DNA from 3 places in the Neobacillus sp. 19 genome. Region 2 is predicted to be linked to each of the others. Evidence: riboswitches for the same ligand, from Rfam matches in the RefSeq annotation. Region 2 holds a riboswitch; each other region holds the start of a gene.
What was found. Region 2 has a riboswitch for lysine ahead of ACO1D1_RS24210 (amino acid permease). Riboswitches for the same ligand answer to the same signal wherever they lie in the genome.
Positions count from the first base shown of each region.

Region 1 (10,818 bases), on a different contig from region 2:
TGGGTGGTCAGTCAGATTCTGAACCTTTTCCCCATCAATATACACTTCTCTTCCATCATTCAGTGATTCACGATATTGCTTACCTGTCATCAACGTCATATCATTTCCCCCTTTTATAACAATTACTCTAAGATTCTATCTAAACTTACGCTTCCTTAAATTGACCAAATTTACCACGATAGTACACTAAGGGCTCCCCATTCGCCGCATGAGCTTTTTGTACTTCTGCAAGAAAGACAGAATGTGTCCCTCCTGTCACTTCCTCTACCACCCGGCATTCAAGATGTGCCAGCGTATCTTCTAACACAGGATTTCCTAACACACCATATGAGAAAGCAACACCACTAAATTTATCTGTATTGGCCCTGGCAAATCTTAACGCTAGATCCTTCTGTGATTCATTCATGATGTTTACCGTAAAAGATTCAGCGGCCGAAATTGCATGACAGGTTCCTGTACTTTTGTTCACGCATACTAACAGCATTGGCGGATCAACAGACACGGAACTGACTGCACTAGCAGTAATTCCAAAATCCACCCCATTATTTCTCACCGTAATAATCGAAACCCCACTGGAAAAATGACCGATTACATGTTTGAATTGATCTTGTTCAACCAATGGTTCCAGCTCTTTATTCTCCTTTGATACTTTCATTCACTAACAGTCCTTTCTTTTAAATATACGGAATTATTCTTAATATGTTCCTTAAATGAAACTATACAGAGGAAAAAAGTCAATGTCAACTGAATTTTCAAAAAATTCACTATAATTATGTTGATAATATTATATATACATGAGATAAATTTAAGTATGGAGGAAATATATACCTAAAATTATCGGACATTGCTATAATTAAATAACATCATTACCATGGGGGGAAACTCTTTTGAAACCAAGAACTGGAATTATTGGGCCAAATGATTCAGTCCGACTAATATCTGAAATTGCAGCCGAATATAAAGATCGGCTTCAGATTATTCCTTTTATTTATCAAAAACCTGAAGAAGCAGCTGATATTGTACATAAAAACCAACATTTAGTTGATCAATGGATCCTTGCAGGACCGGCAATTTATAAATCATTTCAAAAGAGCGGCGTCAAACAACCATTTTTTATACTGAAATTAGACGGTTCTAGTTTAACAAAGACCTTAGTGGATATTGGCTACAATGATAAGAAAAGTCTTGAAAATATAAGTATTGATATGCTGGCAGAACGTGACATTTTGGAAACCTACCGCGATCTTGGGATTCCAAGCAAACAGATTTATACTCAAGAGTTTACAAAAGAAACTCAGCTTGAAGATCTTCTCTCCTTTCATCAAAAACTTTTTCAAGATAAGAAAGTCGAGATTTGTGTCACTTGTTTGCGATCCATATATGATCAACTGCGTTTGCAAAACATTCCCACATATAGGGTAACTCCCACAAGAAGCAATATCCGCGAAACCTTATCGACAGCGGTTCAAAAATGGGAAACGATGCATTTTAAGCAATCACAAATTGCCGCGATTTTAGTGAAAGTGCAAGGGATGGAGAAAAAAGAAGATCATAATATGGTATCTTACGATTTACATCGCTTAAATTTAGAGATTCAAGCAGCAATTTTACAGTTTGCAGAATCAATCTCAGGTTCCTTCGTTACGATTGGGACTGGTGTATTTGTTATTTTTTCAACAAGAGGTTCTATTCAGGAGACCGATAAGCCCATTGGGTCGTTATTAGAAACATTAGCAATAATTACTGACTTACCAGCGAATATCGGCATTGGTTATGGCGATACCGCCCTAACTGCTGAAGAAAATGCCCGTCTAGCCTTAAATCATGCGCAAAATTATGATTCCTTTTGCGCCTTTCTCGTTGATAATGACGGGACGATTGAAGGTCCATTGAAAGAACAAGAAGCCATCTCCTTTCAATATCGGACAGAGAATAAAGAAATTAGTGGCAAGCTGAAAAAAAGCGGTATATCCATAACAACCTTTAATAAAATTTTATCAGTACAAAAAAGAATGGGGAATGGCTCGATTACCGCCAGCCAGATTGCAGAATGGCTAAAAATGACACCACGAAATGCCAGGAGGATTTTGACAGGTCTTGTGGATGAGGGTATTGCGGAAATTATTGGGGAAGAAGCTCCAACCTCTAAGGGACGACCGCGGAAAATTTATCGTGTTGGTGAAGGATTTTAAAAGGAGAATGTATGAACAGTAAAACAGCAGTTGTTACAGGATCATCTAGTGGCTTTGGATTATTATGTGTAATTGAACTAGCTTTGAAGGGCTATACTGTCATAGCGACAATGAGAGATGTAAAAAAATCGACACCAATGGTTGAACTTGCAAAAGAAAAAGGTATAGAAAATAAAATTCATATCAATCAGCTTGACGTTAGTTCGTCTGGCTCTATACATGAGTTTAAAACCTTACTTGTAGATTATCCATCTATAGATGTGTTAGTAAACAATGCGGGGTTTGCCCTTGGTGGCTTTAGCGAGGATCTCTCAATTGAGGAATACCGGCAGCAATTTGAAACTAATTTTTTTGGGGTCATTTCAGTGACAAATGCTGTTCTCCCTTTTATGAGGACAAAAAAGCAAGGTAGGATTATTAACATGAGCAGCATCAGCGGAAGATTAGGTTTCCCTGGCCTATCTGCATATGCTGCTTCCAAGCATGCACTTGAGGGTTATAGCGAGAGTTTAAGGTTGGAACTTAAACCGTTTGGCATAGATGTCACATTAATTGAGCCTGGTTCGTATCAAACCAATATTTGGACTAGCGTGGATCGAATGGAAATTAACTCTGAATCCCCTTACTCTTCCTATATGAAGAGTTTGCTTGGCGAAATTGAGGGCGGAAAGTCGAATCATGGTAACCCGAGTGAAGTAGCAAGGCTTGTAGCGCAAATTGCTTCACAAAAGAAATCACCGAATCTTCGCTATCCCATTGGGAAGGGGATCAAGCAAACTCTGTTTCTAAAAAGCCTATTGCCATGGAGGGTTCTGGAAGCAGTGATTTTGAAAAAGCTTGGACAATAGCCGAATTTGAATCAAGTTTCCAATTACCCTTTCATTTCATCCAAATAATCGCTTAGGTTAAATGCGGGCATCTTTAATGGACCTCCATCTAGATGTTGAATAATTGTCTTTAATGTATGAATCGTTGGCGGTGCCATTAAAATTTCCCCATTTTGACAGGCATTTAATGCATCGGCTGGAGAAAGCCAAATGGTTTCGCTAATTTCCTTATTATCAGGTTTTGGGATTTGCCTTTCTGGCAGCCTAGTTAGAAAAAATCGTGTATCAAAGCGGATCGGGTTTCTCTTCGGAGTAATGATTTGACCGATATAGGAAAAGTCATCAAGCCGAAATTGAAGTCCTTCCTTTTGAAGCAGTTGTACAAAAGAGATTTCACCGTTTATTAGGAGATGACGGTATGCCACTTCTGTTTCCACATCAAACAGAACAGGAGATCCGTCTTCCCTCTTACAAACCAGCACCCCCACTTCTTCGAATAATTCTCTTGCAGCAGCTACATAGTGTGAAAGTTCAAATGTTTCATTGCGTTGTCCATATATTAAACCGTTACAGTCATGAATGTCGTCAGCCTGGTCAACCGCTCCTCCAGGAAAAACATAATATCCGCCAAAAAATTTCATTGTTTCGGGCCTTTTGGTCATATAGACCCTTGAGGATTGATCCAATAAAACAACAGTTGATGCAGGTCTAGGTATTGTAGTCATTGATTACCCACCTTTTTACATATTACCTTTTATATTCAATTTTTCACTTGGATTTACCTTCTCTTCCTAAAGCACTTTTCCCTTTCATTAAACAATTTGCATCTCCAATAAGGTAAAATTAACCATTAACAATAAAAATGTTGTATGATTAAAAGGTACCAATTTAGGAAGATTCTAACCGAAGTTTCAATTCTTTCTAGTCTTATAGAAAAGAATATAGGAGGTCTTTATGCTAAGCAAATCTATAATTGAAGACGTACTGACAGAGGCTTTATCAACAGGTGGAGATTTTTCGGAGATTTTCGTTGAAGATCGTTTTACAAATAATTTCACACTGCAAAGCGGGAAAATTGAAACCTGTCTATCCGGTCGTGATTTTGGAATAGGTATCCGTGTGTTTAGAGGGTTGCAAAGCGTCTATGCCTATACAACGGATCACAGCAAAGAAGGTCTGCTAAAAGCGGCCAAAAACGCTGCACAAGCAATAAGTGGAAATACGATCCATCAACTATCCCCATTTATACAAGAGTCATTTGAAACCATTCATCCCGTTCGGCTGCTGCCACAAGAAGTAGATAAAAACCGAAAGGCAGCCATCATGAAAAATGCTTATACCACTGCTAAGAACTATCATTCTAGTATCTCTCAAGTCACAGTCCGTTACATGGATGAGGAACAAAATGTACTAATTGCCAATTCCGAAGGAAAATTTATTGAAGATAAACGTGTTCGCTCAAGACTTGCCATTCAGGCAGTAGCCGTAAGAGATAATCAAATGGAAACGGGTTTTTATGGTCCGGGTGCCCATCAAGGCTTTGAGTTTTTTGAAAATTTAAATTTAGACCATTATGCGAATGAAGCAGCCCGTATTGCTGTGACAATGCTCGATGCCAGTCCATGTCCAAGCGGGAAATTCCCTGTGATTATCGACAATGAATTTGGCGGGGTTATTTTTCATGAAGCTTGTGGACACGGTTTAGAAGCTACTGCCGTTGCGAAAAACAACTCAGTGTTCGCGAATCGTATTGGTGAACGGGTTGCTCCTTCCATTGTTACATATATTGATGACGGGACAATTCAAAATGAGTGGGGTTCCATCCATATCGATGATGAAGGCGAAAAGGCGCGAAAAATTGTACTTATCGAAAATGGGATTCTTAAAGGCTATTTAATTGATAAATTTAATTCTCGCAGAATGGGTATGGAATCAACTGGATCCGGCAGAAGACAATCATTCCGTTTTGCCCCAACCTCAAGAATGACAAATACGTATATTGCTCCTGGAAAATCAACACCAGAAGAAATTATCACCAATACCGAACAAGGAATTTACACTAAATATATGGGCGGCGGCCAAGTTAATCCGGCTACAGGTGATTACAACTTTGCAGTCATGGAAGCGTACGAGGTGAAAAACGGCAAGCTCGGAAAACCTTTGAAGGGTGCTACATTAATCGGTAATGGTCCAAAAACATTACAGTTGGTTGATATGGTCGGCAATAATTTGGGTCATGGCGCCGGAATGTGCGGTTCATTGAGTGGAAGTATTCCAGTGAATGTGGGTCAGCCAATGATCCGTGTCAGCGAAATTACTGTCGGCGGGACGAAGGGGGAATAAGCCGTGAACATTCAAGAATTTCAAGCGAAATTATTTAATGAGGCACAAAACCGCGGATACACGGATGTAGAAATGTATTATGAAAGGAAAGAAGTCTTTGGCTGTCAAGTATACAATGGCGAAATTGATCAATATGAAATTGCTGAAGACGGCGGGGTTTCCTTCCGCGGTATCATTGATGGGAAAATGGGTTATGCCTATTCCGAAAAAGTTGAAGAGGCTTCCATCCCTTTCTTGCTGGAAAACGCAAAAGAAAATACACAGATCATGCATGATGAAGATATTGAAGAAATTTTTGCCGGAAGCAGTCAGTATGAACAAGGAAACTTCTTCTCAACATCCTTAAATGAAGTATCCATTCCCGAAAAAATAAAATTTATTAAAGATGTTGAACGTGAATTACTTGCAATAGATACTCGAATTGTGGCGACCGATTATTGCATGATACGGACAGAAACAGTTTCTCGGAATCTGTCCAATAGTAAAGGTTTGTCTTTAACCGACCAAATGAATTATATGTATGTAATTACGGAAGCCATCGTAAAAGACGGTGAGGAAACGAAAACTTCCTTTGAATTTAAAGTGACAAAAGACTTCTATCAGTTGGATGCCAAGGAAATGGCAAGAAAAGCCGCAGAGGAAGCACTTTCACAATTAGGGTCCAGAAATATTGCCAGCAAGGAATACCCCGTTCTATTACGAAATGATGCAGCTGCAAGTCTGTTAGCGACATTCTCGTCTAATTTTTCTGCTGAGAACACACAAGCAGGTATTTCATCCTTAAAGGATAAGCTAGGTAAGAAAATTGCCGGGCAAAAGATTACGATTCTCGATGACCCATTTCTAGAGGATGGTCTTGCCAGTAGAACCTTTGACAGTGAGGGCGTTGCGTCGAAGAAACTGACATTAGTAGAATCAGGAGTATTACAATCCTTGCTTCACAATCAAAAAACAGCGAAAAAGGAACAAACTGAGACTACCGGTCATGCACATAAGGATTCTTATAAAAGTGCAGTTAAGGTCGGTCCTTCTAATCTTTTCCTGAAGCCTTCCGCAGTATCGTTTGAAGATTTGCTCGGCAGAATGAATGAAGGGATATTCATAACTAGTCTATCGGGCTTGCATTCCGGGGCAAATACGGTTTCTGGTGACTTTTCCGTCGCTGCAAATGGATTCTATGTTGCTGATGGGAAGATTCAATATCCGGTAAATTTAATGACCATCGCCGGTAATTTCTATCAATTATTAAAGGATGTCGAAGAAATTGGTGAGGATCTAATCTTCCCGCTTACACCAGTTGGTTCTCCGTCGGTCTTAGTTAAATCATTATCGGTTACGGTCGAGTAATAGGGCTTTTAGGTGGGAGCGCCAATTTATCTTGGCGGCTCCTCTTTTTATTTTTTAAAATAATAAATACTGTCTTTAAAGAGCTCCCGATACGGCATAGGAACCAAAATCAATCTCTGTCTGTTTACCCATCACATGCTTAGCTATCTCTGCACCAAGATATGGTCCGCTAGTTAGCCCTGAGGCGCCAAGTCCATTGGCAACATAAATTCCTTCGAAATGTGGTAATGGCCCTGCCACTGGTAAAAAACCCGGGGTGAAAGGTCGAAACCCCACCCTTGTTTCAAGTAAAGTACCGTTCGATAGACCTGGTGCCACCTCTAAGGCTTGGTTTAAGATCTCATGAATACCACCGGCCGTTACTCGAATGTCAAATCCAGCTTCATTTTCATGTGTGGAACCCACGATTACCCGGCCATTTTCAAAGGTAAGGATGTACTGGTTATGGAGTGGCAGGACAACCGGCCATGAATTTGTATCCGTTTCAGGCAATTCCAGATGAACAATCTGTGCCTTTTGTGGTTTGACTAAGAATTCCACGCCCAGTGGCTGCAAAAGTTCTTTTGACCACGCCCCTGCCGTAACAATTACTTGATCCGCCAACAAAAGAGTTCCTTCGTGCCTAATCCCAATAACTCGATTTCCTTCATAAATAATCGCAGCATTCCCTCTCAGGATAGTCACTCCATTCTTTATTGAAGTATGGACCAGCGAATCCCGTAAAGCTCTGCCATTTACTCGTGCTCCACCACTTATATGAACGGAACCAAACACCTCTGAGACCGGTGGAAATAGACTTTTCGTTTCCGTAGGTGACAAAATGGATATTTCACCAATTTCCGGGGCATCCTCCCGGCGTTTTTCGGCGCGCTCCGCCATCTGCTCCAGCTTATTACTGTCTGTATGAAGACTAATGGCTCCAACCCTTTTGTACCCTGTATCATTTTCGCCCTCTGCTTCCAATTGAGCAATTAATTCAGGATAATAGCGCGCTCCCCCTTTTGCCGGGCTATACCAGGCTTTATTCCGTCGCTGCGAAAGCCAAGGACAAACAATCCCTGCAGCCGCATCTGTTGCCTGTCCACGGTCGTGGCGGTCAATTAAAGTAACTTTTACCCCTAAATTAGCAAGGTGATAAGCGGTGGAGGCACCGAGAATCCCTGCTCCTATCACAATTACCTTTTCCATATAACACCTTTTCATTTAGTTTTCTTAAGCTCATTTTAGTTGTCCAATCTGTACTTTACTAGTTCATTCACATTTTATGACGAATGATACCCCATATAATGATAACAAAAAATTGAAATATTATAAATTTGCTGTTCATTAAAGCGTTTCAATTGGACAAATCACTTGAATAATAATGAATTATCTGTTAGATTAGAAATCAATTAAATACTTTCTTACTTCAATACCTTTTGAAGTGAGGATAGAGGCGCAAAGACCATTAGTACACTTTTTGAGGATGATGAGATCCACTGAGAATGGTGGAAAGGGGAATTTGCCGAAGCTTCCAAGAACTCATTCATCTTGAAGCTGGTTCTGTTGTTGAATAAGCACAGAATTGTCATATAGGAAACTATATGGAGGGCTATCTCACGCATAGGAACTTTGTTTTATATTATGTTTCTACTGCAGCAGCGTACCCTCGTTGCTGCTTTTTTGCGTTGATAAAAAAGTGGCCTCTGCCCCTCTAATTTCTAAAAAAATGAAAAAGGGTGAGAATGATGAATTTTGGCCAAGTATTAACTGCAATGGTGACTCCATTTGATCAAAATGGTGAAATTGATTTTGACGCAACACGGAATTTAGTGAATCATTTACTTGCAAATGGAACCGATGGATTGGTTGTTGCTGGGACAACAGGTGAGTCCCCTACCTTAACAACCGAGGAAAAAGTCGCTTTATTTAAATTTGTGGTTGAAATTGTAAATGGAAGAGTTCCGGTCATTGCAGGTACGGGATCAAATGACACAAGGGCTTCAATTAGCCTTACAAAACTTGCGGAGGAGACTGGCGTTGACGGGATTATGCTTGTTGTTCCCTACTATAACAAGCCATCCCAAGAAGGGTTATTCCAACACTTTAAAGCCATCGCCGAATCAACTTCTTTGCCGGTAATGCTTTATAATATCCCGGGCCGAACTGGCATCAACATGGATGTGGACACTATTGTCCGGCTTTCAAACATTAACAATATTGTCTCCATCAAAGAAGCAAGCGGCAATCTAGATGCGATCGCAGAAATTATAAGTCAAACTTCTGAAGATTTTACGCTTTACAGTGGCGATGATGGACTAACATTGCCCATTTTAGCGATTGGCGGTACAGGAATTATATCTGTTGCTTCCCATGTCATTGGTAATGAAATGCAGGAAATGGTGACTAATTTTAAAAATGGGCATTTGAAGGAGGCAGCATCAGCACATCGGCATCTTCTCCCGCTCATGAAAGCCCTATTTGCTGCACCAAACCCAACACCGGTTAAAGCGGCCTTGAATCTAACTGGAGTCAATGTTGGCGGTGTCCGCCTGCCGTTAATTCCGTTAACGAATGACGAAGAGTCAGCACTAAAAGGGATTTTACCGGTTAACATGCTCGATAAATAATAAACGTAACAAGGCTGCCAATTCCCCCAAAGGGCTAGGCAGCCTTATTTTTTCACAATCGTAGATTTCATCAATAACCTTGCTGCCTTCTTGCCTAGGACCATCCAAATCCAACTATAAACTAATGAAAACAGAAAGATTAATAGGACTACCTTACTATTAAAGGTATGAGAAACGGTTGGGCCTAAGACAGGAAAACGAAAAACATATAATAAAGCCATGATCCCTGCTGTTAGTGAACTGCCACCAAACACGGTGATTGACAGCCAATTCTTCCAAAACTTAAATGCTGTCCCTAAGCTAATCCCTAATAATCCAGTTGTAAAAGGAAATACAAACAGCTCGCTAGGCAGGAAAATCATTAATAATAATATAGTATTAAAATATGACATAATTCCAATCCTTAAAGAAATCAAACATGAAAGGACAATTGGCAAGGTGGTTAAAATACTTAATGCATAACCAATGCCAGCAAAAACACCAGCTGACTGAAAGATTGCTGCCAGAGCAGTGAAGACAGCACCCAAAACGATTTTGTTTGTTCGTGAATAAGAGACTTTCAAGGGAAATTGGGTATTTTGCTGCTGTCCCCTTCTGCCCTCGTGCTCATTCATCGCAAACACCCCCTGTTTAAGTTAATGTCTTTGTATCTTAAATTATGAGACATAATTTTAAACAGGTAATATGTCAGCGGACTTTTAATTTCCGCTTCGATATAACTCGCGGCTCTTGTAACCTTTTCCGAGAATCATTTTCATTTCCTCGCGTCGTTTTGCTTTTGTTACCTCTTGTTTTGCACTGTATACATATCGAGCCCAATCTTTACGGTACCCAGGGGTAAGTGATTGATAGAAGGCAAGTAAGTCCGGTGTATCCTGTAAATCCTTTTCTACCACTGGAATATAGGAAATATAATCATCCACACATTGACTCGCTTTCGGAGATGTTTGATTTTTGGATTTTGAATCTTCTTTCAGACCAACCACCGTAAAAACCTCATCTAACCCGACCATACGAGAAAATTTGATCGTGCTTGTCCCAATATAGCCATCTTGATCTGCACCTATCCCGCTTAACAAATCATCACGATGAATGAAGGTTGGATAGATTTTATTTCCCTTTTTTGGATAAGCCACATACATATAGCCGTTTTTATTTAGATAATTTTTATCAATGACCTTTTTTACAAGTTCCTGTAAAGATGCCATATCTAATACAAAGGCAAAAATAAGATCATATGAATGTTCGCGCAGTTCATTATCATAACCAGTGAGTTCTGCCAAATAATCAGCACCATAGGGTAAATGTAGTACGGCTATTTTTTTATATTTCTGTAGATTTAGTTTTTCTACTATTGTTTTTCCCATCATTCCACCTGCTTGGATATTTTCGAATTGTAAAAATACAATAATTAGTATACATCGTTAGTTATGCCATTGCTATTTTTTTATTTAAAAATGGGCTAGACCCCCGGCGTTTAAAACATTGCTGCACCAGTGG
Region 1 covers NZ_JBMPZU010000064.1:24,435-35,252, reverse strand. Annotated here, with positions in the region: gene ACO1D1_RS21375 (4-hydroxyphenylacetate 3-hydroxylase family protein) at 1-99, opposite strand, end outside; gene ACO1D1_RS21370 (flavin reductase family protein) at 146-655, opposite strand; gene ACO1D1_RS21365 (hypothetical protein) at 888-2,192, shown strand; gene ACO1D1_RS21360 (SDR family oxidoreductase) at 2,204-3,040, shown strand; gene ACO1D1_RS21355 (NUDIX hydrolase) at 3,064-3,744, opposite strand; gene ACO1D1_RS21350 (TldD/PmbA family protein) at 3,974-5,362, shown strand; gene ACO1D1_RS21345 (TldD/PmbA family protein) at 5,366-6,709, shown strand; gene ACO1D1_RS21340 (NAD(P)/FAD-dependent oxidoreductase) at 6,785-7,897, opposite strand; lysine riboswitch at 8,132-8,311, shown strand; gene dapA (4-hydroxy-tetrahydrodipicolinate synthase) at 8,437-9,318, shown strand; gene ACO1D1_RS21330 (hypothetical protein) at 9,363-9,932, opposite strand; gene ACO1D1_RS21325 (YdeI/OmpD-associated family protein) at 10,017-10,688, opposite strand.
Region 1: another riboswitch for lysine. It lies ahead of dapA (4-hydroxy-tetrahydrodipicolinate synthase); the one in region 2 lies ahead of ACO1D1_RS24210 (amino acid permease).

Region 2 (10,818 bases):
ACCCGTTTCTTTAATGTTTACAGTTTGACCATTATTATAGCGGTTATTTGAGTTTTTCAAATCTAACACCCCTTTACTATTCCTTTTAAGTATACCACAAAGTCATTACACTTTATTTCAAATGGAAGACGCTTGCAGTAAATGAAAAGAAGAAAGTCAGGCACCTTTCAATAATAAACCAACTATGGTATACTTTACAAAAGTGAGGTGTCATTTTGACAAATTATAAAGCAAAAAAAAGTAACCTCAAAGATTTATTAACTAAAAACGGTATGGATTTGGAATGCCTGGAAAGAAGTACAAACATTCCCAGAAGTCAACTTAACGACTACATATCAAAGAAGGTAATGAATCTAAATTCTGCGATGACCATCTCCAAAGAATTGAATTGCCAGATTGAAGATTTATATGTTTGGACATCTGATGAGACATAGTGTAGTTTCTTCATACATGAACGAAAAACAGACTCGTTATCGAGTCTGTTTTTTTTTATGAGTAATTTAGTTCGATAAGTCACATTTTTCTAAAGGAATGACCTTTGTTTTTTTGGTGAATTTGTATCCAAGCCATAAAACAAGGAAAAGAGGTATCCCAATGTAAGAAACTAATACACCATTCCAGTCGATATGGTCACCCATAAAGGCTGAATAATTTTGTCCTAAAACAACAAATCCGCAGACAGCAAAGGCGAAAATCGGTCCAAATGGAAAGAGTTTTGATTTAAATGGCAGCAAGCTTAAATCCTTGCCTTGCGCAACATATGATTTACGGAAACGATAGTGGCAAACGGCAATTCCAAGCCAAGCAATAAATCCTGACATACCAGAAGCATTTAAAAGCCAAACATAAACGGTACCATCACCAAAGAATGATGCAAGGAACGCTAATGTTCCTACTAATGTTGTAGCAATTAAGGCATTGACTGGAACGCCTCTTTTATTTAGTTTGCCTAAGAATTTTGGCGCTTTTCCTTGGCGCGCTAAATCCCAGAGCATCCGTGTCGAAGCATACATGCCTGAATTTCCGGCAGATAATACGGCTGTTAAAATGACGGCATTCATGACAGATGCTGCGAAAGCAATTCCTGCTTTTTGAAATACAAGTGTGAATGGGCTGACGGAAACATCACCATTGGCCAAGTTTCCATTTGTATATGGAATCAGAAGTCCGATCACTAATATAGCTAGCACATAAAATAAAAGAATCCGCCAAAATACAGATTTTACAGCACGAGGAATTGCCTTTTCGGGATTATCGGTTTCCCCGGCTGCGACACCTAGTAGTTCGGTTCCTTGGAAAGAAAATCCAGCGGCCATAAAAATTCCCAGCATGGCCATAAACCCGCCGTGGAATGGCGCATCACCAACTGTAAAGTTTTTAAATCCAATCGCATGATCGCCCATAATACCAAATATCATTAACGTGCCAGTTATGATAAAAATAACAACTGTCACTACTTTAATAAGAGAAAACCAATACTCTGCCTCGCCAAACCCTTTTACAGACAGATAATTTAATAGAAACATAATCACTAAAAAGGTACTGCTCCAAATAATTGATGGCGTATTTGGGAACCAGAATTTCATGATCATTGTAACAGCAGCTAATTCAGCAGCAATGGTGATTGCCCAGTTATACCAGTAATTCCAACCGAGTGCAAAACCGAAAGCTGGATCAACAAATTTTGTTGCATATGTGCTAAAGCTTCCGGCAACGGGCATATAGGCACCCATCTCAGCTAAGCTTTGCATTAAAAAGTATACCATGACCCCGATGACAAGATAGGAAAGGAGCGCCCCGCCAGGTCCGGCAGAATGAATGGCACCGCCGCTTGCAAGGAATAGGCCGGTACCTATCGTTCCTCCTAAAGAAATCATTGTAAGGTGACGTGATTTTAAGCTGCGTTTTAGCTCAATCGTTTCCTGTTTGTTTGTGCGTTCATCTGAATAAACCTGTTCTTCTAATTGTCTAGCTGTTTGCATATTTATGACTCCTTTTTCTGTTTGTTTTTCGAGAAGGAGTTTGGAATAAAAAATGCCATCGAAGCAGAATCGATGGCATTGTCAATACCCCGCATCATACCTTCCGAAAGATAGCTCAACACGCACAGCTGGTAGGGCTATACGTGACAGTTCTGTTCCTATTCGGAGACAGCCCCAGCATGCAATTCCAGAGATGAATACACGCTTCGGCAGCTTTTCCTTTCAAACGGAGTCATTGGAGTCTCATCACCTCGTCCGCCATACTAATAAAAACCGCGACCTCTACCTCATCGGTTTGATGAGGATTTATACTATGAAGTTAATATATTTATATAGTATAAATATTATTTATAAAAAGTCAAATGGAAAAATTTCCAGATAATTTTTTATTATTGTAAAAAACTATTTAATTTACTTCATAACGGAGAATCGGTAATATTCATTAAAAGAACAAGTGGCAGGAGATGAATAGGTTGCAGTTTCTTGGTTTAATACTCGGGTCCCTCATAATTGTGACAGGTTTTAATCTCTTTTTAATCCCTCATCAAGTGTTAAGCAGCGGATTAAGCGGTATTTCTATGTTATTTGGCATGATCACTCCAATTAATACGGGAGTAGCTAATTTTCTGTTAAATCTTCCATTATTAATTATCGGATATAAAATGCTTGGAAAAAGGTTTATCATGAATACGATATTATCTGTCATCATTATTTCATTTGGTCTATATTTGGTCCCTGTATATGAGGTTGCTAAAGACACCATATTATCATCGATTTTTGGAGGAGCCTTAACAGGTATTGGCGTGGGAATCGTGTTCCGCTGTTCCGGTTCGACTGGGGGATTTGATATTATCGGAATGATTGTGTCACGGAAAAGAGACTTTCCGATTGGCACCTTGCTTTCAGGAATGAATGCAGTAGTCATTCTCATTAGCGGCTTTATATTTAATTGGGATGTAGCACTTAATACTTTAGTATCCATTTTTGTAACAGGTAAAGTAGTGGATGCTATTTATACCGATCACGCAAAGTTAACAATCATGATAATTACTGAAAAAGGCCAAGAAATGCGAAGGCACTTGCTCACTAACTTGTACAGAGGATTGACTATAATGGATGGTGTTGGCGGCTATTCTAATGACCATCGAAATGTATTATTTACCATTATTTCAAGGTATGAGTTAAATGAGGTGAAACATCTAATAACTGAAATCGATCCTGCGGCTTTTGTCAATATAACTGAAACCATTGAAGTAATGGGACTATTTCACAGACCCAGCCCGCATTAACAAAAATAACCCCTGAATTTGGGGTTATTTTTATATATTTGCTAATTATTAATATACTTTTCAAATACATAACCAAAATCTTTTACACAATATTGTTTTTTGCTATCCTCCAGCCATTGAAAGGCAGCTTGATTAAGCATTTTGAATTGAACAACCAAGTTGCTGTCAGGACTTGTGATACGGCCAAGAGTTGTTGAGGCTACATCAAGGCTTTGTTTGGCAAATTGGAGCGAGATTTCATTTTCATGTGAAATTTCGGAAATTTTGATAAGTGCTTTGTACAAATCTTTTATTTCTTCAATATGTTTCTTATGAACGTCGATGGAGAAGGGCTGCGAGCCAATTTTAAATTTAATTTCTACATCAAGATCAACCGTTCCAGCTGTTTCTAGGTAAACATCTGAAATTCTATTGGTAGCATAACTATAGCGGTGAAGCATGCGCTTTTTACTTGTTGCACTAGTACCATCAAGATGTATAAGGGAATTATTTGTAAAACAATATTCATCGGATTTTGATTTGATTAAGAAATATATTTTCTCATTGTCTTCATGCATAACATAATCATCTGCATCCACCTTATCATAATTCTCCGGCTTAATAACTGAACCCACATCACTTAATCCTAAAATATCTGCAGCTACTTTTCCAAACATTGTGTCAACCTCACTTTATTATTTTTTTCTAAATTTATGTACGAACAAAGCGGCATAAGGTTTCAACCCTGAGCGAACTTTTGGACGACGAAATACTCTATGCCATTTATAAAATAAGTATACATAAATTTCTGTCGGTCATTAACAAACAATTCAGAAATCTGGTATACTAAAGAAAAATTTGATTGATCTTGGAGGAAGTCCGATGTAAACCACCTTACTTTTAAATGAAAATTTAATAAAAAGTGAGGGTGTAACATGTCCATTTTTTTCGGAAAACAGGTTTCTATCCGGTTTCTTTGGTTTGGGCAAATGTCAGCCAATCTAGGTGATATTTTATATGTTGTATGTTTAATAAAAATGATCTTTGATGCGACTGGTTCAGTTACCTATATGTCGCTTGTTCCGTTTTTTTATACTATTTCTGCTTTAATTAGCGGATTATTGGCACCATTAATCATCAATAAATACAACCTTAAGTCTATTTTATTTTTTTCCCAATGCGGTAAGACATTGTTGCTATTAGGTATGTGTTTACTAGCAGGCATCGTAAATGCTGGCTGGCTGTTCGGAATTTATTTACTAATCTGTTTGATTTCCTTTTTAGATGGATGGGCATCACCGGCTCGAAACGCTCTTGTTCCAAGTCTTGTAGAGCAAAGCAAACTTATGAAAACCAATAGTTTACTTGCCATTTCTGATCAAATCGTTCAGTTGATTGCTTGGCCCATCGGTAGTATCTTATTAGTTTCTTTGGGAGCAAGGAGGATTCTCTGGTTTACCTTCGTCTTATACCTGCTCTCTAGCGTATTAATGGGGCTTATCGATCATGTTGCGAACCAGCAAATTAAAGAAGAGCAGTCGCGAATGGATGTCTTAAAAGAGGGTTGGAGAATCATTTGGAATTCCAAGCAGCTCCGGACGATCAGTTTAATGAACATACTCGAAACCTTTGCAAACGGGGTTTGGATTGCAGCTATTTTGTTTGTTTATGTTTCGGAGGCATTAAATAAAGGGGAGAACTGGTGGGGATTTATTAATGGCTCCTTTTTTGCCGGAATGCTATTTGGGGGACTGCTGATTTATCGCTTTTCACATATGTTAGAAAGAAATTTAGGACAAACAATCCTTTTGTCTACATTAAGCTTAATCATGATTACCTTTTTATTCGGAATGACCTCAGTCCCTTGGTTTGCTTTATTCGTGTCTTTCTTGTTTGGATTGCCGCAAATGGCTCGAGATGTGGCCGAGACCACGATCATCCAACAAAGCGCAAGGGAACAGCTTTTAGCTAAAGTTTATTCAGCCAGGGGTACATTGATATTTGGTTCCTTTGGTTTATCATCTATTTTGATGGGATGGATTACCGAATCCTTTGGTATAAGAACCACCTTTATGGTGGCAACTGTACTTTTCCTTTGTTCTTTTACAGTTGCCTTAATGAGCAGGAGGTACTTTTTCTTAGATGTGAATGAACAAACATGGTAAGATGTTCGGTATTTTAGCGAAACCACTTGCTGGTTTCCCTTTTTTTGTGGAAAATAACACTATATATAGAATTACAAAAGGAGATTAGAAACCATGCGTCCCATTATTGTAGGCATCTTTGCTTCATTCTTTTTTGCCTTTACTTTTATCCTAAATAGATCGATGGAACTAGCAGGGGGGAGCTGGATTTGGAGTGCATCGTTAAGATATTTCTTCATGGTTCCTTTCCTTTTCTTCATTGTAATGGCCAGGAAAAATTTAAAACCATTATTTGTGGAAATGAAACAACGGCCGGGTTCCTGGCTGCTGTGGAGTTCTATTGGCTTCGGATTATTCTATGCCCCTATTTGTTTTTCAGCTGCATATGCCCCAGGCTGGCTGATTGCAGCAACCTGGCAGATTACCATCATCTCAGGTTCCTTCCCTGGCACCTCTTTTTTATGAAACGGTCATGACCGACCAAGGCCCAAAACGGATAAAGGGGAAAATTCCTTTTAAAGGCTTAGGAATGTCCTTAATCATTTTATTGGGAATCATTTTGATGCAGGTGGAACAAGCAAACCATTTATCTGTCATTGCCTTATCTTTAGGAGTCTTACCTGTTGTTGTAGCATCATTTGCCTACCCATTAGGCAATAGAAAAATGATGGAGGTTTGCGGCGGCCGCCTAGATGTATTTCAACGGGTATTAGGAATGACGATTGCAAGCTTGCCCTTCTGGATTGTCTTATCCATCTTTGGACTAATTGATAGCGGACCGCCAAGCTTTGGACAAACTGTCCAATCCGCACTTGTAGCAATAACCTCCGGAGTAATTGCAACTATACTCTTCTTTCATGCAACAGATCTTGTAAGGGGAGACATGCAGAAACTTGCTGCTGTAGAGGCTACGCAGTCAATGGAAGTTTTATTTGCTGTTATCGGAGAATTGTTACTGTTAAATTCATTGATGCCTTCAGCTTTATCATGGAGCGGCATGGCATTGATCATGGCAGGCATGATCCTGCACAGCTATGTTTCCAACAAAGAAGTAAAACCAAAAATAGAAAAACTTAGTGCTTAGGCGGAAAAATAAAATGGAAATGACGAATCCTTATCAACAAAATTGATAAGGATTTTTTTATTCCTTTTATCCGTTTAGGAAAGGTGTAAGCCGCTCAATGGTTTCTTGAAGAATAGCTGCATTTTTCTTATACATTGCCTTTGACTTTTTGCAATCAGTTTCTAATGAGAAAATTTCTAAGTCTGCTTGGGTCTTTTTGAGAGTTGCCAGTAATAACGGACGCGCTGCAGGCGTTGGTACTTTAATTTTATCATCATAAAGATCCACGGTTACCTCACCATACGAATCCACTTGCCCAAGAAAAACATTATCCAATGTCACACCAAGTTTTTCTAACTCCGTATAAAGCCAGCCTCTGCCTTTTCCGGCACACCGTAATGCCTCATCCACGATATTCCCGTCCATAATGATGGTTTGCGGTTCTTTTTCATTTGGCATTTTCATTTGTAAATCTTTTGGTGTTAAAGGTTGATTTTCTTTTTTTAATAAGGCACTTAAATTACCGCGTGGTTCCAATACTGCAAATTCAACGTCAGCAACTTTAAAAATGTTTTTTTGCCTTAGGAGTGCAGAAAGTTCATCGATCGTATACTTTTCTTTCTTTAAATTATTCTCCAAGATTTTTCCATCTTGAATGACGACTGTACTTTTCCCTTCAGCAAAATCACTGAATTTTTTACTTTTTATTGCCATGTAGTTCACTAAAAAAGTAATCAATCCAAATACGACAATGGCGAGGGCACCATGATAGATATTCGCCTCAAGTCCTGTGACAACCTCACCAGCTATACTTCCAATCGTAATGCCTGCGACATACTCAAAAAAGGAAAGTTCAGATATTTGCTTCTTTCCCAGAACTTTTGTGGTAATAAATAAGAGCAGCAAGAAAATTAAAGAGCGCATGATAATAAACGTCCAACCTGGCATCTTTTCTCACCTCAAAATATTATGTCCCCTTGAATTGTGGTTCATGACGTTCCAGTTCTAAAACACGGTATTGCAGATCTTTTTTTATATCTCCAATTTGCAGACTCGTTTCGTGGAAAATTTTTTTTGCTTCATCATCAAGTGAATTTAATGCGAATGAAGATAATTGGGCTTCAATGCCTTTTAAGGTGAAAAGACATTGTTTGACATTTGAAGCGATCGTCATAAAAGTAACTTCCTTTCATAGGAAATTCTTAAAATGAAAAAGGGGTTGGCTTGGGATCGCCAACCTAAAACAGCTTTATTGATTGTACTGCGGTTCTTCGGCCATGATTTCTTGAAGTCTCGGTTCAAGACTGTCTAAAACGGATTGTGTTTGCTGTGCTGCTTGTTGATAAAGTTGCTTGGCATTTTGATTATCTGTAGCAAGCGCAAACGTTTCAAAACTTGCTTGTGCACTTTTAAGTCCTGCTAATGCTTGTTTTACTTGAGTACCGACTGTCATCTTTATCCTTCTTTCGTCATTAGAATTGAAATTACAAAAATAGTATGTGGATTAACTTTTTGCTTATGTATGAATTTGTACTTATTGAAGTAGAAAATTTTTCCTATCACCTTGAATAGTGATTTCTTAAATTATTATTCCTTTTTTTGAGTTTTAAAGCATATAGTTGTAACAGTAAAAATTTATATTTTGAGGTGATCAATATTAGAAAAACATCGAAAGATGATTTTGTCCAAGGATTTGTGCCGCATCATAATCATGGGTCTGTGGATTACACCGGAGTGAGTTCAGGGCATGTTCACCAATGTTTGGATATCACTTCACCACCGATCCCCACACAAGATGGCGGACATATTCATTATACAGAAGGATATGTTCTTTTTGAGGATGGACACACACACCATTACCGAGCTTATTCTGGACCAGCCATTCCTGTAGGGAACGGAATGCACGTCCATTATTATGATTTTCAAACAACCGAAGATAATGGGCATAGTCACCATGTGAAAGGTGTTGATCAACCTGCACCTGGGTCGAAATAAGCACTAAAACCAATCTTTTATAAGGTTGGTTTTTTTTATACAAATAAAGTGTTTTTAAAATTGCGCCAAATACTACAGTAATTGGTAAATTTGAGGTAAAATAACAATGAATAATAGAGAGAAGCATTGGGGGGGATATTTTGATTTTTGTTAAAAGAAAGGAAGCAGATGACGAACATTCCGTTAAATTAGTAGCGTATACCATTATTTTATATATTAGCAGCATATTTGTACCATTTGTCCTTGTTGCATCTTATCAAAGCATGGTCTATTTTTCACGCTCCTATTGGTTTTTTTCAACACCATTTAGTGCTTACATCACGTTTATGTTTGGGATGATAGTAATTGCTGTAATTTTGACTGCTTATCTCATCTTTAGGCAACGATGGGAGGGAAAAAGATTGAAATGGATTACTGGTATTTTAATCCTTTCAACGTTTCCGGCCTTTATATTAAGTCTAACCAATTATTATTATCTGGACGATGATGGCATCCACTATAATGGTTTGACAGGGCTGGAGGAAAATGAGTACAAATGGGATGAAATGGCTAAGGTACATATTGTTTACAGAAACCAACAGGGTACAACCAGTTTATACCAATACAAATTTGTGATGGCTGACGGCAGTGAATTAACAATTCCGTTTAATGATAAACTTTCTGAAAATAAATATAAGGTGGAAGCGAAAATTAAAGAGAACAACATTTCGGTTAAGGATAATTTCAAAAATCCAATTGTCGATTAAAGAAAAGGTCTTCCGTTTTGGACTGGAAGACCTTGGTTGCATTAGGATTTCCAAAAGTTCACAATACCGTAACAAATTGCCGGTTAATTCGGAAAATTTCGTGATATACTATAAGTGTAAAGGAAAATACAAAGGTTAACATCTTAGGAGGCTCAACCATACGTGTTCGTTCCGTTAGTGAACGAGTCAATGTAAGGTTATTCCTAAATATCATTTGGTAGGTGGAGCGATGCAAAATCTTATTGCAAAGGCTTAAATCTAAAACAAAATCCTTTCATAATGGATATCTTTGAAAGACGATAGAATCTATATCAAGGGAAAAAGTTGAGGATTTATAGGTTAATACATCTAATTTTCAGAAGTATTCCAAACCGAAACCTTTTCAAAAAGATACATTGCCAGGAAGCTGATGATCCAATTGATGGAATAAAGGTCTTAAATGGTGGTAAACCAAAATTTGTTTCTTTTAGGGATTTGAATTCCAATAACATGTGAATTAATTCCTACAACGGAACAAACACACATTGGCTATGCTTCAAAGTTTCCCTTTAGATGCGAATTTTCACTAAAGGAAATGGAATTTGAAAAGATATGGCTGATGTCATGGTTGGGTCCCCTAAGGTGTTAATAATCATTAAGGAGTTACTTCAAAAATGAGGTAGCTCCTTTTTATATTTTCTTTACAATAGTGAAAGAAATTAAGCAATTCATTATGAAACATGCTTAATTTTCGCTATACTTATAGTAGAATTCTTTTTGAAAGGGGCAAGATAATGACAGGAACGCAAGAAATTAGTTTAATTGCACAACAGGAAGCCATAATGGCAAAAATTCAGCATCGAAAGTTGACAAAAAGAAAACTGCTTCAGCGGATTTTATTAATAACACTAGGTGCCACCTTAATGTCAGTAGGACTTGAAATCTTCCTTGTCCCGAATAAGGTCATTGATGGCGGGATTACTGGCATTTCCATTATGCTCTCCTATATTACGGGATGGAAACTGGGAATTTTCCTATTTATTCTTAATATTCCTTTTTTCTTCATTGGTTACAAACAGATTGGAAAAACCTTCGCATTCTCCACTCTTTATGGCATCATCATTCTTTCAATTGGTACCAGTTTACTTCATCCAGTTCCAGCCTTTACCCAAGATATTCTTCTTGCGACTGTTTTTGGGGGAATTGTTCTTGGTATTGGAGTTGGTCTGGTCATAAGGTACGGTGGTTCACTAGATGGTACGGAAATACTTGCCATTCTTTTTAATAAAAAACTGCCTTTTTCCGTCGGGGAAATTATTATGTTCTTTAATCTTTTCATTCTTGGAAGCGCCGGTTTTGTATTTTCATGGGATCGTGCGATGTATTCTTTAATTGCTTATTTTGTTGCTTACAAAACGATTGATGTAACGATAACAGGGCTGGATGAATCTAAATCCGTTTGGATCATTAGTGACAATGCCAGAGAAATTGGCGACGCCATCATGAATCGCCTTGGTCGAGGGGTTACCTACATTAATGGAGAGGGTGCCTTTTCGGGAGATGATAAAAAAGTTATTTTTTGTGTCATCAATCGTCTTGAAGAAGCAAAATTGAAGGAAATTGTTACTGAGAATGACGATA
Region 2 covers NZ_JBMPZU010000083.1:1,049-11,866, reverse strand. Annotated here, with positions in the region: gene ACO1D1_RS24220 (hypothetical protein) at 1-60, opposite strand, end outside; gene ACO1D1_RS24215 (helix-turn-helix domain-containing protein) at 216-434, shown strand; gene ACO1D1_RS24210 (amino acid permease) at 501-1,982, opposite strand; lysine riboswitch at 2,086-2,275, opposite strand; gene ACO1D1_RS24205 (YitT family protein) at 2,456-3,271, shown strand; gene ACO1D1_RS24200 (PH domain-containing protein) at 3,313-3,927, opposite strand; gene ACO1D1_RS24195 (MFS transporter) at 4,186-5,415, shown strand; partial or broken gene ACO1D1_RS24190 (multidrug resistance efflux transporter family protein) at 5,509-6,478, shown strand; gene ACO1D1_RS24185 (DUF421 domain-containing protein) at 6,545-7,405, opposite strand; gene ACO1D1_RS24180 (DUF1657 domain-containing protein) at 7,425-7,631, opposite strand; gene ACO1D1_RS24175 (DUF1657 domain-containing protein) at 7,707-7,910, opposite strand; gene ACO1D1_RS24170 (YmaF family protein) at 8,114-8,452, shown strand; gene ACO1D1_RS24165 (hypothetical protein) at 8,593-9,198, shown strand; gene ACO1D1_RS24160 (YitT family protein) at 9,972-10,818, shown strand, end outside.

Region 3 (10,818 bases), on a different contig from region 2:
GCACCAAGACGGTTGGCGCCATGCTGTGAATAATCACATTCACCGGCAGCGAATAGGCCTGGAATAGTAGTCATTTGATCATAATCAACCCATAGTCCGCCCATTGAATAGTGAACAGCTGGGAATATTTTCATTGGAACCTTACGTGGATTATCACCCATGAATTTTTCGTAAATCTCGATAATACCACCCAGTTTTACGTCTAATTCATGTGGATCTTTATGAGATAAATCAAGGAATACCATATTTTCGCCGTTAATTCCAAGCTTCTGACGAACGCAAACATCAAAGATTTCACGTGTGGCAATATCCCGTGGAACAAGGTTTCCGTATGCCGGATATTTTTCTTCTAAGAAGTACCATGGTTTCCCATCTTTATATGTCCAAATTCGTCCGCCTTCACCACGAGCTGACTCACTCATTAAACGGAGCTTATCATCACCAGGGATGGCAGTTGGATGAATTTGAATCATTTCTCCATTTGCGTAAGTTGCTCCCTGCTGGTACACGATTGATGCAGCAGATCCTGTATTAATAACGGAGTTCGTTGACTTACCAAAAATAATTCCAGGACCGCCGGTTGCCATAATAACGGCATCAGCAGAAAACGACTTAATTTCCATTGTTTTAAGGTTTTGGACAACCACCCCGCGGCATACGCCATCATCATCTACAACGGCACCGAGGAATTCCCAGCCCTCATACTTTGTTACCAAACCATCTACTTCGTGACGACGAACCTGCTCATCTAGTGCATATAGCAATTGCTGTCCAGTTGTTGCGCCGGCAAATGCAGTACGGTGGTGCTGTGTTCCACCAAAGCGCCGGAAGTCTAATAAGCCTTCAGGAGTACGGTTAAACATTACTCCCATCCGGTCAAATAAATTAATAATAAACGGTGCAGCTTCACACATCGCCTTTACCGGAGGCTGATTGGCTAAGAAATCACCGCCATAAATGGTATCGTCAAAGTGAATCCACGGAGAATCACCTTCACCTTTTGTATTTACAGCTCCATTAATACCGCCTTGGGCACAAACAGAGTGAGAACGTTTAACCGGAACAAGAGAAAATAGTTCTACCGGTGTTCCCGATTCTGCAACCTTGATGGTAGCCATTAAGCCTGCTAAGCCGCCGCCGACTACGATCACTTTACCTTTACCCATTCGTGACTCACTCCCTCAATCCAAAATACAATATTTTTCCGAACAATAGTTATTTATTAAACAAATGCGATTAATGTTTGAATGGCAATAAATGATAGAATCACAAAAACACCAATTGTCACATATGTAGATATGACTTGTGAACGTGGTGACACAGTAATCCCCCAGCTAACCAGGAATGACCATAAACCATTGGCAAAATGGAAAATAGCTGAAAGGATACCTACTAAATAGAAAACGAACATAAATGGTGATGAAAGAATATCATGCATCATATCATAGGATACCTCAGCACCAAATGCTGCAGCCACACGAGTTTGCCAAACGTGCCATGCAATAAATATCAGTGTGATGACTCCTGTTACACGCTGCACCATGTACATCCAGTTCCTGTATGTACCAAACCTGTTAACATTGCTGCTTGCCGTAAAAGCAATATAAAGTCCGTAAATTGCATGAAAAAGAATTGGTAAATAAATAACTACTGTTTCCAGGACAATCCGGAATGGCAGACTTCCCATAAAACCTGCAGCCTTATTGAAGGATTCCGGTCCTCCTGTGATAAAATGGTTGACTACAAGGTGCTGTATCAGAAATACTCCGATTGGAATAACGCCCAGCAACGAATGCAATCTGCGATAAACAAATTCTCGATTACCCGCCATTACTTTACCCCCCTTGAATTTTTAAACGTGATGTTATGTTTTTCCCCTAACAAGATCCTTAACTTACCACCACTGTGACAATTATGTGACATGTCCATTTTACTCCCAACATCCTAGAGCGTCAAGAAAACGGATACACAATCTTTAGTAAAAAATAAAATTTTTAAAATATATTGATATTATAATAGAATGTATTGAAACGCTTAATAGACTTGTCTTTTTCTAAAAAAAGCAGTATTTTTTCACCCTCATTTACCAACATCTTACTGTTGGTAATTTTACCTTTTAGGAAAAGATAATTATGATGATAAATAAGATTACATATTGTACAATAACATTATTTTATCTTGAAAACAGTAATGAACTTTAACACAAATTGTATATAATAGAATGATAGAAAGAGGGGAAACATGTGAAAGAAAGTACTGTTGTAAATTTGAATGAAAATGACACTGAACCACGAACTATACCGATATTCGGATATGAGTTAATCCGGGAATACCTGTTGCCGGAGATTCTTGGAAAGGACACTCCTGAAATCTTATATTGGGCAGGGAAACGTCTCGCTCGGAAATTCCCGTTGGCTGATTTTGATCAGGTTATTGAGTTTTTTGCTAATGCTTCTTGGGGTCAGCTTCAACTTAAAACAGAAACAAAGCACGCAATTGAAGTTGAATTAGCCAGCCCGTTAATTGTGTCTCGTGTAAAATCAAAAGCAGAGCACTTTTTCCAGCTTGAGGCCGGTTTCCTAGCCCAGCAAATTGAGCTCCAAAAAGAAGTCATCACCGAAGCCTTCGAGCACCCTGTCAAAAAAGCAAACAAGGTCCAATTCACCATTAAATGGGATCCAAAAGACCCCACCAAATAATAGCCGCAAACTTACCAATGTACTATATTCACGTTAAGTAGGGTGACAGGCACCTTAATGGTGCCTGTCACCCTTTTTACTATTAACAGCCTCTTACTATTTACCTAGTTCGAATGCTGAGTGTAGTGCTTCTACTGCTTGGAGCATATGTTTTTCTTCGACGACAGCTGATACTTTTATTTCGGATGTGCTGACCATTTTGATTTGGATGTTGTTTGCAGCAAGTACTTCAAACATTTTTGCTGCTACACCTGGGTTTGAGACCATCCCTGAACCGACAATCGACACTTTAGCTAATTTATTCTCTGCATCGAGCTGTTCATACCCCAGGACTCCTTTATTATCCTCTAGAACCTTTAATGTCTCTAATAAATCATTTGTATGAATGGAGAAAGATAGGTTAGCTGTTCCACCCTCTGTTGTGCTTTGAATAATAATATCAACGTTAAGATGATTCTGCGCTAATGTGGTAAAAATTGTCGATAAACTTGTTAGTGAATTGGTTAGTCCCAGTACCGTTACCTTTGTAATTTCATCTTCAAATGCGACCCCGCGTACCACTAAATTTTGTTCCATTGTTGCTTCCCCCTCAATGACTGTTCCCTCTATTTTCTCCATGCTCGAACGAACCTCAAGCTGAACCTGATAGTTTTTCGCAAATTCCACTGCTCTTGGATGAAGGACACCCGCGCCTAAATTTGCGAGCTCCAGCATTTCATCATACGAAATAGATAATAATTTGCGTGCTTCTTTCACATACCTTGGATCCGTAGTAAACACCCCGGTCACATCGGTATAAATATCGCACTTATCCGCTTTAAGTGCTGCAGCTAATGCCACTGCAGTCGTATCAGAACCCCCGCGGCCAAGCGTGGTAATTTCACCGGTTTCTGTGATCCCCTGGAATCCGGCAACAATAACCACTTTCCCTTCTGAAAGCTGGCTCTGGATTGCTTCCGTATTTATCTTTGAGATTCGAGCATTTCCATGAACCGGTTCCGTTACAATTCCCGCCTGCCATCCTGTATAGGATACGGCTTCAATCCCTTGTTGATTTAAAGCCATCGATAATAAGGAGATTGTCACCTGCTCCCCTGTGGATAACAACATATCCATTTCCCGTTTATTTGGCTGTTTAGAAATTTCTTTCGCAAGACCGACAAGATGATCGGTTGATTTCCCCATCGCCGACACAACGACAACGACATTATTACCCTGATCTTTTTCCTGTTTCACACATGCTGCCACATTTAAGATTCTTTCTACACTACCGACGGAGGTTCCTCCGAACTTTTGGACGATCAGCCCCATGATTTCCCCTACTTTCGATTATTCCTTTTATCTTTCCCTTGAAAAAATAAAAAAAGCAATGAGAGGGCATCTCATTGCTTCATACACACGAAAAAATAAATTCTCGTACACACAATGTAAGATAGCTCTCCAAGACACAAGTCTTGACAATCCTGCATTTATTCAATGCAGAACCAGCAAAGAAAGAAATGAGACCTTCTTCACTTCGGCGAACATCCCCTTTCATGATTCTTCCTTGAAGCTCATCCTTCTCAGAATCATTACTATTGAAGCTCGCACCTCTACCTTCACTTTAGTACTTAAAAGTGATAGTAAATTAAATTTTCACTCATTATAGCATGTTACATTTTTTCTGACAATGTTTATGAATGAAGTTTTTTCATTAATTCCTCCACAACATTCACCGGAATGCCCAGGGCCCGAAATTCTTCGAACGTAGCATCCTTCATTTTCTTCACAGAACCGAATTGCTTCAACAATTGTTTTTTCCGTTTTTCACCAATTCCCGGAATATCGTCCAGCAAGGATTGGAATACACCTTTCCCTCGGAGTTGACGATGGAAGGTAATAGCAAAGCGGTGAACTTCATCTTGAATCCTTTGCAATAAATAAAATTCTTGGCTATTCCTTGCAAGCGGGACTATTTCCAATGGATTTCCATAAAGAAGCTGGGATGTTCTGTGTTTCTCATCCTTAACAAGCCCTGCAAGCGGGATATCCAACCCCAGCTCATTTTCTAGTACATCTCTTACGGCCTCAACATGTCCTTTTCCGCCATCAATGATAATTAAATCTGGAAGCGGCAATTCATCTTTCAATGCTCTTGTGTATCTTCTTCTTGTAACCTCTCTCATTGACTCATAATCATCAGGGCCTTTAACCGATTTGATTTTATATTTTCGGTATTCTCGCTTATTAGCCTTTCCATCAGTAAAAACGACCATCGCGGAAACAGGGTCCGTTCCCTGAATGTTTGAGTTATCAAATGACTCAATCCGGTGCGGGGTATAAATCCCAAGAAGTTCTCCAAGGGTTTCGATTGCTTTGATCGTTCGTTCTTCATCTTTTTCAATCAAGGAGAATTTTTCATTTAAGGCAATTTTGGCATTCTTTATTGCCATTTTGACGAGATCCTTTTTTTGTCCGCGCTGCGGCTGCAGCACTTTGACTTCAAGCAGCTGTTCTGCCATTGATAAGTCTACTTGATCCTGAATCAGAATCTCCTTTGGCTTGAAGTGATTTGCTTTTGTGTAAAATTGGCCAAGGAAGGTTAATATTTCTTCTTCCGGTTCATTGTAAATGGGAAACATGGAAACATCCCGCTCAATGAGCTTTCCTTGACGTACAAAGAAGACTTGAACACACATCCAGCCTTTATCCACGGCATAGCCAAAGACATCACGATCAGTAAAATCTGTCATCGTTATTTTTTGCTTCTCCATGATGGTTTCAATATGAACGATTTTATCACGAAATTCCTTTGCCCGTTCAAAATCAAGTTCCTCTGCGGCAGCAGTCATTTTTTCCGTAAGCTCTTTTTTAATTTCCTTATACCCGCCATTTAAAAAGCGCGTAATTTCATCGGTCATCTGCTTATACTGTTCCTCGCTCACTTCATTGACACATGGGGCGAGGCACTGCCCTAAATGGTAATAAAGGCAGACTCGGTCAGGCAATGTGGAGCATTTGCGCAGCGGGTAAATCCGATCGAGTAGTTTTTTGGTTTCGTTAGCCGCACCGACATTCGGGTAGGGGCCAAAGTATTTGCCCTTATCCTTTTTTACTTTTCGTGTAATGATCAGCTTCGGATGCCTTTCAGCTGTCAGTTTAATAAACGGATAGCTTTTGTCATCCTTCAGCATGATATTGTATTTTGGATCGTACTTCTTGATAAGGTTTAATTCCAGTAAAAGTGCTTCTATATTCGAAGAGGTAACAATATATTCAAAGTCCTCAATTTCGTTGACAAGTCTTAATGTTTTGCCATCGTGCGAACCGGTGAAATAGGACCGAACACGGTTCTTCAGCACCTTTGCTTTCCCCACATAGATGATGGTTCCCTGACGGTCCTTCATTAAGTAGCAGCCAGGCTGATCAGGCAGCAGTGTCAGTTTTTGCTTTATCGTTTCATTCATTTCCGGCCACCCCACTCCGTCTTTTTTTGGCTATCTTATAAAATAGTAATGCAAACGGCACATAAAGGGAAGTAGGAAGGCAGTTCATTTACCGATTGAGGTATTTTTTATGGGTTTCGGTCAATGTAACGGGGTTTCATTTACCACTTGGCCGTCTTTTTCGTGATTTGGTCAATGTAATAGGGTTTCATTTACCACGCGGGCTTCTTTTTTCTTTAGATGGTAAATGAACTTTTTATCTAGCTGCCACATTCATCTTTTTTCCTACTTTTAGTTACATAAAACGCAAAAAACCTTAGCGGGAACGGTCTCCAGCTAAGGTTTTTTCACTTTAGATCTTATACGTGTTTTTCTAATACGCTTGCTAATGCTTCTTTTGGTTGGAAGCCGACTACCTTGTCAACGACTTCGCCATTTTTCATTACTAACAAAGTTGGAATGCTCATAACACCAAAGTTAGCAGCAGTTTGTGGATTGTCATCCACATCAAGCTTTGTGATTTTCACTTTATCGCCCATATCAGCGTCAAGTTCTTCAAGAACTGGCGCGATCATTTTACAAGGTCCGCACCATGGTGCCCAGAAATCTACAAGTACAAGCCCTGATCCTGTTTCAGAAGCAAAATTTTGATCTGTTAAATGTGAAATAGCCATTTTTTATTTACCCCCTATATATTACTGAAATACTACCGAAAGTATAACATCGATTGGAAAATCACGCTAATAAATTGCTCTACATGTTATTTTCCCCTTAACGTTGAAAATTAAACAAAAAACGAACGGATTATTCCGCTCGCTTTTATCCTATTGTCAAGCTCCAGCGCCTAGGGGGTCTGGGGCATAAGCCAATCCGTCAGGAAGGTTAAAGAACAACCTTCCCGCCCGTTCGTCATATGCCTGTCGCCACTGGTCAAGGCGCTTCCGCTTTTCTTATTATGAATGTACTTTAAGCTTTTTAAACTCTTCTGTTAATAATGGCACGACTTCAAATAGATCGCCAACGATTCCATAATCAGCTACCTTGAAAATGTTTGCTTCAGGGTCTTTGTTGATCGCAACAATAACCTTGGAGTTAGACATACCGGCTAAGTGCTGAATGGCTCCGGAGATTCCGCAGGCAATGTACAGGTCAGGCGTAACTACTTTTCCAGTTTGTCCGATCTGCAGGGAATAATCACAGTAGTCCGCGTCACAGGCACCACGTGAAGCACCGACCGCTCCGCCAAGAACGTCTGCTAATTCTTTAAGCGGCTTAAATCCGTCAGCACTTTTCACCCCGCGCCCGCCAGAGATAACCACTTTCGCTTCGCTTAGATCCACGCCTTCACTTGCTTTTCTTACTACTTCTTTAATGATGGCACGAAGGTCTTTAATATCAACAGCTAGTGAGGAAACCTCTCCGCTTCTGTTTTCATCCTTTTCTAATGGAGCAATGTTATTTGGACGAACGGTTGCAAATATTAAACCGTCTGTCACAATCTTCTTTTCAAATGCTTTTCCGGAATAAATAGGTCTGGTAAAGACGATATTTCCTCCGGCAGCTTCAACTGCTGTTGCATCGGAAATGAGACCGGATGAAAGTTTCCCGGCAATTCTAGGTGCCAAGTCTTTTCCAAGCGCGGTATGGCCTAAAACCAAACCTTCCGGCTTTTCTTGATCAATAACAGCTAATAATGCTTGCGCATACCCATCAGATGTATACTGTTTTAGTTTATCATTCTCAACAACGACCACACGGTCCGCTCCGTTTTGAACGAGTTCTGTACCTAAAGCGCTTACAGTTTCACCGACTAATACTCCTACAACTTCTCCACCCTCTGCAACCGTTTTTGCCGCAGCAATTGCTTCGAAAGAAACGTTACGTAATGACCCGTCACGAACTTCTCCTAATACCAATACTTTTCTTGACATGTAAGTTTACCTCCTGAAAAAACAATTTTTATGTGAATTCGCTTAAATTACTTTTGCTTCGGTATGAAGAAGGTGAACAAGCTCTTTAACCTGATCATTTAACTCGCCGGATAAAACTTTTCCAGCTTCTTTTTTGGACGGCAAATAGATTTCGATTGTTTTTGTTTTTGCTTCGACATCCTCTTCTTCAAGGTCAAGATCATCCAATTCTATTTCTTCAAGCGGCTTCTTTTTCGCTTTCATAATACCCGGTAATGATGGGTAGCGGGGCTCATTAAGACCTTGCTGCGCCGTGACTAATAGCGGCAGGCTTGTTTCGATTACTTCCGCATCCCCTTCCACATCGCGCGTAACTGTTACGCTTGTTCCGTCAATTTCGAGCTTCGTAATGGTTGTTACGTAAGGAATGTTTAGCAGTTCTGCCACACGAGGGCCAACCTGACCGGAACCGCCGTCAATCGCAACATTTCCTCCTAAAATTAAATCAGCCTCTTTATCCTTTAAGTATTCAGCAATGACTTTTGCAGTTGTAAATTGGTCACCGTTTTCGACATCATCTTCAATATTAATGAGGACAGCTTTATCCGCACCCATTGCAAGTGCTGTACGCAATTGCTTTTCTGATTCTTCATTGCCAACAGATATAACGGTTACCTCTCCGCCATTGGCATCGCGGACTTGGATTGCTTCTTCAATTGCATATTCGTCATAAGGATTAATGATAAACTCTGCACCATCCTCATTGATTTTCCCAGCAGATATCGAAATTTTTTCTTCCGTATCAAAGGTTCTTTTCATTAACACATAAATGTTCATGTTTGTGGTCCCCTCCATATTTCCGAGCATTCGCTCAGTTTGAAAGATTAAGAAAATTTTTTAGAAAAATAAATGTATACAACTTCTTAAGCAGGAATCCTGCCTAAGAAGTTATTCACCTGTAAAGTTTGGTTCCCTTTTCTCAAGGAAGGCCTGGATGCCTTCTTTTGCATCTTTTGAGACAAACACTTCGCCAAACAGTTCTGCCTCTTTTTCAGTTCCTTTATAAAACTCTTCTGTTTTCGCATAGTTTAATAATTGAATGGAAGCACTAATCGAGACAGGGCTTTTCTTAGCGATTTTTCCTGCTAACTTATAAGCCTGTTCAAATACTTCGTTTTCTGGAAAGGCTTGATTTGCCAGCCCATGCTGGACTGCCTCTAAACCAGTAATAGGCTCAGACGTGAACAGCATTTCCGCCGCTCGGGCGACCCCTACATATTTTGGCAAGCGCTGTGTGCCGGCAAAACCGGGTATTAACCCAAGCTGAAGCTCCGGAAGACCGAGTTTAGCTGTTTCACTGACATATCGGATGTGGCAAGCCATTGCCAGTTCAAGACCGCCGCCTAGGGCTGCCCCATGAATGGCCGCAATAATCGGTTTTGGAAACTTCTCCATGCGGTCAAATAAATCCTGTCCAAACTTACCCAAGTTAGCAAACCCTTCAGAGGAACTAACCGTGGTAAATTCTTTGATATCCGCACCAGCAGAGAAAAAGCGTCCTTCACCATGGATCACAATCGCTCGAATTTCTCGGTTTGGCTCAATTTCATCCAGTACACCCGACAGCTCCCGTAAAAGGCCTGAAGAAAGAGCATTTGCCGGAGGACGCTGAATCGTGATCGTCGCAATATTGTCTTGATGCGACCATTTTAAATAGTCCAAAATTTCTCCCCCTATTCTTTTACTTGTCCGCCCCCGCATCCATTTATTAAAAGACGATGGACTGGGGATGCCAGAGCAAGCAAATTATACTTTTCCTCGTTCATCACCCAAGATGTTACCGTTTCATCAATGGTGCCGAAAATCATTTGCCGGGCAAGGCGAACATCAAGGTCAGGTGAAAACTCTCCCTTGTCTTTGCCTTCTAAAATAATCTTATCAATCACCTGTAAGTAACCTTTTAAAATGTTATTAATCCGGAGCCGTAAATCCTTGTTGGATTGACGCAATTCCAGCTGGGTTACAATGGCAAGATGATGATCCTCATATAGCAGGCTAAAATGCGCTTCGATCATCATTAATAACTTCGCCGCCGCTGTCCCATTTCCTGCTATCATTTGATCTATTTTTTCAATGAAGTTTCCCATTTTTTCTTCAAAGAGTGAGATGAGGATGTCTTCTTTGTTTTTAAAATAAAGATATATCGTGCCATCTGCCACTCCTGCCTGTTTCGCAATTTTTGAAACTTGCGCTTGGTGGTAACCATTTTCGGCGATGGCAATGACCGCGGCATCAATAATTTGCATATATTTCGGCTTACTTTTTTTCAACATGTATCCCCCCTTTGAAGTACATTACTACATTTGCAAAAAGAAAAATATGAATGAATCATCATTCATATTTTAATAATAAAATTTTAATTTATTCCTGTCAAGAATTTCTGTTCGAACTTTATTATCCTATAATAAAATATATTTTGAGACAAGCCTTTATGTTCAAAAAAAATTAGGCGTGCTTTTGGCTTTCTTCCTCTATTTTTCGTTTCTCTTCTTCTACAAGCATTCTTCGTAAAATTTTTCCTACGGCCGTTTTCGGCAATTCTTCTCTAAACTCATATAATCTTGGCGCCTTATATGACGCGAGATATTTTCGTGCATATTGGTTCATTTCATCTGCTGAGAGGGTAGATCCTTTTTTTAACACAATATAAGCTTTTACGGTTTCGCCGCGATATGGATCTGGAATCCCGGCGGCCACGGCTTCAAGTACATCCGGATGCTCATA
Region 3 covers NZ_JBMPZU010000058.1:234,614-245,431, forward strand. Annotated here, with positions in the region: gene sdhA (succinate dehydrogenase flavoprotein subunit) at 1-1,166, opposite strand, end outside; gene ACO1D1_RS18920 (succinate dehydrogenase cytochrome b558 subunit) at 1,223-1,831, opposite strand; gene ACO1D1_RS18925 (YslB family protein) at 2,244-2,699, shown strand; gene ACO1D1_RS18930 (aspartate kinase) at 2,796-4,010, opposite strand; lysine riboswitch at 4,125-4,302, opposite strand; gene uvrC (excinuclease ABC subunit UvrC) at 4,373-6,145, opposite strand; gene trxA (thioredoxin) at 6,484-6,798, opposite strand; gene ACO1D1_RS18945 (electron transfer flavoprotein subunit alpha/FixB family protein) at 7,078-8,055, opposite strand; gene ACO1D1_RS18950 (electron transfer flavoprotein subunit beta/FixA family protein) at 8,098-8,871, opposite strand; gene ACO1D1_RS18955 (enoyl-CoA hydratase) at 8,983-9,756, opposite strand; gene ACO1D1_RS18960 (TetR/AcrR family transcriptional regulator) at 9,768-10,364, opposite strand; gene ACO1D1_RS18965 (AMP-binding protein) at 10,540-10,818, opposite strand, start outside.
Region 3: another riboswitch for lysine. It lies ahead of ACO1D1_RS18930 (aspartate kinase); the one in region 2 lies ahead of ACO1D1_RS24210 (amino acid permease).